3 regions of the Rhizobium sp. AG855 genome follow, and region 3 is predicted to be linked to each of the others. Evidence: riboswitches for the same ligand, from Rfam matches in the RefSeq annotation. Region 3 holds a riboswitch; each other region holds the start of a gene.
The links. A riboswitch is a leader RNA that binds a small molecule or an ion and turns the genes downstream of it on or off. The one in region 3 is predicted to bind thiamine pyrophosphate.
Positions count from the first base shown of each region.

Region 1: it holds a riboswitch for thiamine pyrophosphate, as region 3 does, so the genes downstream of both, thiB (thiamine ABC transporter substrate binding subunit) here and thiD (bifunctional hydroxymethylpyrimidine kinase/phosphomethylpyrimidine kinase) in region 3, are expected to answer to the same signal.
Region 2: it holds a riboswitch for thiamine pyrophosphate, as region 3 does, so the genes downstream of both, thiC (phosphomethylpyrimidine synthase ThiC) here and thiD (bifunctional hydroxymethylpyrimidine kinase/phosphomethylpyrimidine kinase) in region 3, are expected to answer to the same signal.

Region 1 is NZ_RAQG01000004.1:149,345-151,540, forward strand. Features, by position in the region: gene DFO46_RS17550 (ABC transporter ATP-binding protein/permease) at 1-1,000, opposite strand, end outside; TPP riboswitch at 1,136-1,250, shown strand; gene thiB (thiamine ABC transporter substrate binding subunit) at 1,296-2,196, shown strand, end outside.
Region 2 is NZ_RAQG01000004.1:202,387-204,582, forward strand. Features, by position in the region: gene DFO46_RS17830 (MBL fold metallo-hydrolase) at 1-1,041, shown strand, start outside; TPP riboswitch at 1,089-1,209, shown strand; gene thiC (phosphomethylpyrimidine synthase ThiC) at 1,302-2,196, shown strand, end outside.
Region 3 is NZ_RAQG01000003.1:3,333,144-3,335,339, reverse strand. Features, by position in the region: gene DFO46_RS16395 (peptide chain release factor 3) at 1-207, shown strand, start outside; gene DFO46_RS16390 (HAD-IA family hydrolase) at 257-931, opposite strand; TPP riboswitch at 1,055-1,151, shown strand; gene thiD (bifunctional hydroxymethylpyrimidine kinase/phosphomethylpyrimidine kinase) at 1,206-2,033, shown strand; gene DFO46_RS16380 (GFA family protein) at 2,040-2,196, opposite strand, start outside.

The DNA of each region.
Region 1 (2,196 bases), on a different contig from region 3:
CCGAATAGACCTGGGTGAAGGCCGCTGCCGCCATCATCAGGCCACCGAACGTGATGGTGCCGGAGAAATAGGCGGGCGAGGCGATCAGGATCGGGACGATGATCGCCAGCCAGCCAAAGCCCGCCGTCACCCAGGTGAGATTGGTGAGTGCCAGGGCCAGATGCCGTATCGATCCCAAAACGCTGTCCAGCGTTTGATGGATGTGACGGCTTTCGGTCTCTTCGCCTCGGGCGACGGCAATGGCCTCGAGGTTTTCATTCGCGCGCATCAGCGAAAATCGCAGATCGGCCTCGCGGGCATAACGTTCGGCGTTGAGGTTCGACAGCTTATGTCCGACAAGGCGGCTCAAAAGCGATGCAGCAAGCGCATACAAAATCGCGCCCCACACCATGTATCCGGGAATCCGGAAGCTCCATTCCCCAAGCTTGAAGACGATGTCGCTCGACAGGCCCCAGAGGACTCCGATGAAGCTGACCAGAAGGATGGTCGCGTTGAAGAGGCCGATCGACAACGATGTCGTCATTTCGGCGAGCTTGCGCGCATCTTCGTGCAGGCGCTGGTCCGGATTAACACCGAGTGGGCTCGTCATCGAAAGGCGGAAAGCGCGGCGCCCCTTGAGCCACTGATCGATGACGTCGCGCGTCAGGCCTTCCCGCATGTGTAGCGCTGTCATCTGGTTCAGCCATGCCTGCACGACGTTAAGGACAAGAAGCGCGCCCGCGATGGCAGCGAAATTGCGTAGCTCCTGGAGGAATGCCGGCAGGTTCCTCTGCTCCAGGGCATTGTAGAAGGGCGCATTCCAGTGGTTCAGCATCACCGTGCCATAGGCCGTGGCCAGGATGACCGCGACGAGCGCAAAGGCGAAGGTCAGAATGCGGTTGCGGATGGCCGAGTGCCAAAAGCTGTCCAGCGCAATGGCCATCTGGCGGCGGAAGCTTGCTTCGACGGAGGCGATGGTCTGATCAACGGAGGGCGACTTTCCGCTCATTTCACTCGTCATGCCTTCATGCCTTGGCTCGTTCAACTATACTCTCATTGTCTGCCTAGCATGGCGAGATTGCGTTTCGATTACCAGCGATGCGGCCGCGCAGTTTGAGCCACCTTGCACTCGGCGGCCCACCGCGCTATTTCTCCTTCTGCTCTAACGGGGTGCCCTTCGATCTTTCCGGATCGAAATGCTGAGAGGCGAAAGCCAACCCGCGGAACCTGATCCGGTTAACACCGGCGGAGGGATTAGACGCGTCGAAAGAAAACGCCCTATCCCCGATATCGATGAACTTTTGGAGGAGGGCGTCATGCCGTCATGTCTATCTAAAATTTTCCGCGCGGGCCTTGCCGCAGCCGCTTTGTCCGTCGGCCTCTCCATGCCGGTGCAGGCGGCCGACAAGGTTTTGACCGTCTACACCTATGAGAGTTTCATCTCCGAATGGGGTCCGGGGCCGAAGGTGCAGGAAGCCTTTGAAAAGATCTGCGCATGCAAGGTCCAATTCGTCGGCGTGGCGGATGGAGTTGCGCTCCTGACCCGGCTCAAGCTCGAGGGTGAAAGCTCCAAGGCCGATGTCGTGCTCGGGCTCGATACCAACCTGGTCGAGGAAGCCAAGCAGACCGGATTGTTCGACACGTCCGGGATCGACGCCTCAAAAGCGAAGGTTCCTGGCGGCTTTGCCGATGACGTCTTCGTGCCTTACGACTACGGGCATTTCGCCGTGATCTATGACACGCAGACGATCAAAACCCCGCCGAAAAGTCTGAAAGAACTGGTCGAGGGTGACCCCAGCCAGAAGATCGTCATCGAGGATCCGCGCACGTCGACGCCGGGTCTCGGCCTGCTGCTCTGGGTGAAGTCGGTCTATGGTGACAAGGCGCCTGACGCCTGGGCGAAGCTCAAGGGTCGCGTGCTGACCGTGACTCCAGGCTGGTCGGAGGCCTATGGCCTGTTCACCAAGGGTGAGGCGCCGATGGTGTTGTCCTACACCACGTCGCCGGCCTATCACATGGTCGCAGAGCAGACGGATCGCTATCAGGCGGCTGACTTCTCCGAAGGACACTACATCCAGATCGAGGTTGCCGGCATCCTCAAGAATGCACCGGAAAAGGTGCTTGCACGCCAGTTCCTCGCATTCATGCTGGAGCCCGGCTTTCAGGACACGATCCCCACCAACAACTGGATGATGCCGGTTGCCGCCACGTCCGAAC
Region 2 (2,196 bases), on a different contig from region 3:
GCCGCAACGCTGGGAGGTCTCGGCATGCGCGAAGCGCAGGCGGGCAATCGCTACTATTCTGGTCCCCTCTCGGATCATTTCGACGGCAAGGTGTTCTTCAACCCGGGTGGGGAAGAGCCCCGCGGTTTCACCGATCTGCTCCGCTGGCAATTCGGTGGGGGCAAGATCGACTGGCCCAAGGCGGTGGCGACAGCGAATTTCGTCACGACCAAGCCGGAACCGCGCGTCGAAGGGAGCCGGCTTGTTGTCACCATGGTCGGCCATGCGACCCTGCTCATCCAGACGGCGGGCCTCAACATCCTGACCGATCCGGTCTGGTCGGAACGCGCAAGCCCGGTCTCCTTTGCCGGGCCGAAACGCAACAATCCACCCGGCGTTGCCTTCGACGATTTGCCGAAGATCGACATCGTGATCGTGACGCACAATCACTACGACCATCTCGACATCGCGACCCTGAAACGTCTGATCGAGCGGGGCAGCCCGCGCCTCGTCACGCCCCTCGGCAACGACACGATCATCCGCAGCGATGTGCCTCAGATGGAGGCAAGCGTTATGGATTGGGGTGACCGGATCGAGATTGGCAATGACGTCATTATCCATTGCGAGCCCTGTCACCACTGGTCGGCGCGCGGCATGGGCGACCGGCGGATGGCGCTCTGGGCGGCCTTCGTCCTGGAAACACCAAGCGGCAAGATCTACCATATCGGCGATACCGGTTTTGCGGACGGAATCCACTATCGCGAGATTCGCGAGAAGCATGGCGACATCAGGCTCGCCATCATGCCGATCGGTGCCTACGAGCCGCGCTGGTTCATGAAGGCGCAGCACCAGAACCCGGAGGAAGCGATCGCAGGCTTCGGCTTGAGCGGTGCGGCTTTCGGCATCGGTCACCACTTCGGCACCTTCCAGCTGACCAATGAAGGCATTTATGATCCGCCGAATGCGCTTGTAGCGGCTATGTCCTCGGCAGGCGTCGGAACCGAGCGCTTTAAGGGCTTGATACCCGGCCAACAGTTCGAGGTTCCGCGTGCGGTTGCCTGAGCGTCACGTTCCGCGTTGACAGCGACCACGCTTTTGACCACACTTCACGCATTCACCAGGGGTGTCCCGACAAGGGGCTGAGATATCGCTACGCCACAATGGCAGCGCGGTGACCCGTTGAACCTGATCCAGTTCATACTGGCGTAGGGACGGTGCAAGCGCTGCAAAAACGACGATTCGAACACCCGAATCCCGTGGCGTCTTTCCATCATTCCGGCTGACATGACTGGGTCTCCAACCTGAACACTTGGAGCTCCACGATGAACATTGCCCCTGACTTCAACAGGCCCGTCGTCACCACCGGGCCGCTTCCCGCCTCGACCAAGATCTTCTTAGCAGGAGACATCCATCCGGACATTCGCGTCCCCCTGCGCCAGATAGCCCTGCACCCGACCTCCGGCGAAGCGCCTGTGAATGTCTATGACTCCTCCGGCCCCTATACCGACCCGCAGGCGACCATCGCCATCGACCAGGGGCTTGCCCGCCATCGAACGGCCTGGGTCGAAGCGCGTGGCGATGTCGAGACCTATGACGGACGCGATGTAAAGCCTGAGGACAACGGCTTCGTCTCGCTGGAAAAGATGACGCCGGTGTTTCCCGTGAATCATCGCCCGCTTCGCGCCACGGGCGGCAAGGCCGTGACGCAGCTTTCCTATGCCCGTGCCGGCATCATCACGCCGGAAATGGAATATGTGGCCATTCGTGAAAACCTTGGCCGGAAGGCTGTAAGGCAAGCGCTCCTCCGCGACGGCGAAAGTTTTGGCGCCGCGATCCCCGATTATGTGACGCCCGAATTCGTCCGGCAGGAGATCGCGCTGGGACGGGCGATCATCCCGGCCAACATCAACCATCCGGAACTCGAGCCGATGATCATCGGCCGGAATTTCCTAGTGAAGATCAACGCCAATATCGGCAACTCGGCCGTCACGTCCTCCATGGCCGAAGAGGTCGAGAAGATGGTCTGGGCGATCCGCTGGGGTGCCGATACGGTCATGGATCTCTCGACAGGCCGCAACATTCACAACATCCGCGACTGGATCATTCGCAATTCGCCGGTTCCGATCGGCACCGTGCCGCTCTACCAAGCGCTGGAAAAGGTCGGCGGCATTGCAGAGGACCTGACCTGGGAGGTCTATCGCGACACGCTGATCGAAC
Region 3 (2,196 bases):
TTCTCGGTCTGCCGCTGGATTTCGGCCGACAACAAGGACGATCTGGAAAAGTTCATGACCCAGCGTCGCGGCGATATCTGCCGGGACCTCGACGGCGATCCCGTCTTCATGGCGCAGGACCAGTTTTCGTTGCGTTACGAAGCCGAGCGTTATCCGGCGATCAAGATGGTCGCCATCAAGGAATACCACGTCGCCAAGGCGGCGTGATTATCATTGCACCGGGCCTGCCTGAAGGCCCGGTGTCGCCTTTCAGCCGTCAGCCGCGCGCGACGATCCGCAAGCGTTTCTCGGCGTCGACGGTCACCGCCAGCTCTTCATAGCTCGCAATGGTCGGATGGTCCGTGCCCAGCGGATTGCGATGCGTTGCCGTGATCACGGCAACCTGCGCGCCGGCAGCCTCTCCCGCCTGAACACCGGCCAGCACGTCCTCGAACACCAGGCACTGCGCCGGATCGAAACCAAGCCGCTCTGCGCCGAGGAGATAGCCGGTCGGATCGGGCTTGCCGACCTTTACATCCTCCGCCGTCACGATTTTTGCCGGGAAGGGCAGGCCCGCAGCGCCGATCCGCGCGCGCGCCAGGGCTGCGGGCGCAGAGGTGACGATCGCCCAGCATTCCGGCGGCAGGCTTGAGAGAAACGCGATGGCACCGGGAAGGGCCACAACCCCGTCGAGATCCTCTGTTTCCCCGCGTTCGACCTCCAGCGCTTCCACGAATGGATCGACACCTGGCAGGTTCAGCCCACGGATCGTATCGATGCCGCGTCTGCCATGCATGGTCGGAAGGAAGGCTTCGACGTCAAGTCCGTGTTTGCGGGCCCAGCGACTCCAGACCCGCTCGGTGGAGGCGGTGGAATTCAGAAGCGTTCCGTCCATGTCGAAGAGAAAGCCGTGAAAAGGTCGGTCGAAAAGACGCTCGGGGGAGTGATGCAAGAGCGGGGTCCTCGTTCTGTCGTGTCGATCCCTCCCTAGCCGGAGAGCGCTTCGGCGGCAAATGTTTAAGTGGGGAGCAGCGAGAGACAGGTGACAGGACGTCCGCTCTCGCCTAGTCTTGACCATGAGAGACAGGGGCGTCTGGCGAGAGCCGGGCTGAGAAGCACCCTTTGAACCTGAACCAGATCATGCTGGCGGAGGGAGTCGATCGGTCGTTTCGGCAGCCGGACTGCTGTAGATCGCCGTCGCTCCGCCCTTGCAAGGGAGCGCGCCCATGACGACCACGTCCATCCGCAACGTCCTGTCCATCGCCGGCTCCGATCCATCGGGCGGCGCGGGCATCCAGGCGGATATTAAGGCGATTTCCGCGCGCGGTTGTTATGCCATGGCGGCGCTCACCGCGCTCACCGCCCAGAACACCCGGGGCGTCTCGGCCGTCTGCCCGCTCGCCCCCGACTTCGTCGAAGAGCAGATCCGCATGGTCTTTGCCGACATCCGCGTCGATGCGGTGAAGATTGGCATGATCGCGAATGCCCGGATTGCCGAGGCCGTCGCCCGCGCCCTCGAACCTCATCGCGGCATTCCCGTCGTGCACGATCCTGTCATGATCGCCAAGGGCGGGGCGGCGCTGCTTGATCCGGAGGCAATCGCTGTTTTGAAGCACAGGCTGCTGCCGCTTGCCACGCTCTTGACCCCCAACTTGCCGGAAGCCGCCGCCCTCCTTGGCGCACGGGAAGCGGCCGATCGTGCGACCATGGCCGAGCAAGCCAGCCGGCTGGCGGCCCTCGGCCCGACCGCCATATTGATGAAAGGTGGCCACCTCGCCGGGCCGGAAAGCCCGGATTGCCTTTTGAGCGGGGAGGGCATCAGCTGGTTCGAAGGCGTGCGGATTGCCGGCAGCAACACCCATGGCACCGGCTGCTCGCTGTCGAGCGCCATCGCTGCGGAGCTCGGCAAAGGCAAGCCGCTCGGCGAATCGGTATCCTCTGCCAAACTCTGGCTGCAGCAGGCCATTGCCATGGCGGACCAGCTCGAAGTGGGCAGCGGTCATGGACCCGTACATCATTTCCATGCGCTCTGGCGCGCCGGTGCGGCGGACTGAACAGCCTCAGCTGTCTTCCTGGCGTTCGAGCCCGCTGATATCGAACACGAAGGGCAGGGCGGAGCCCAGCCATGACTGGTGGTGCGGTTTGAGCTCAAGGCGTTGGTCGATGGTCCCAAGCCGGATGCTGATCTTCCCGCCGGCACTCTCTCGCCAGAGCGGC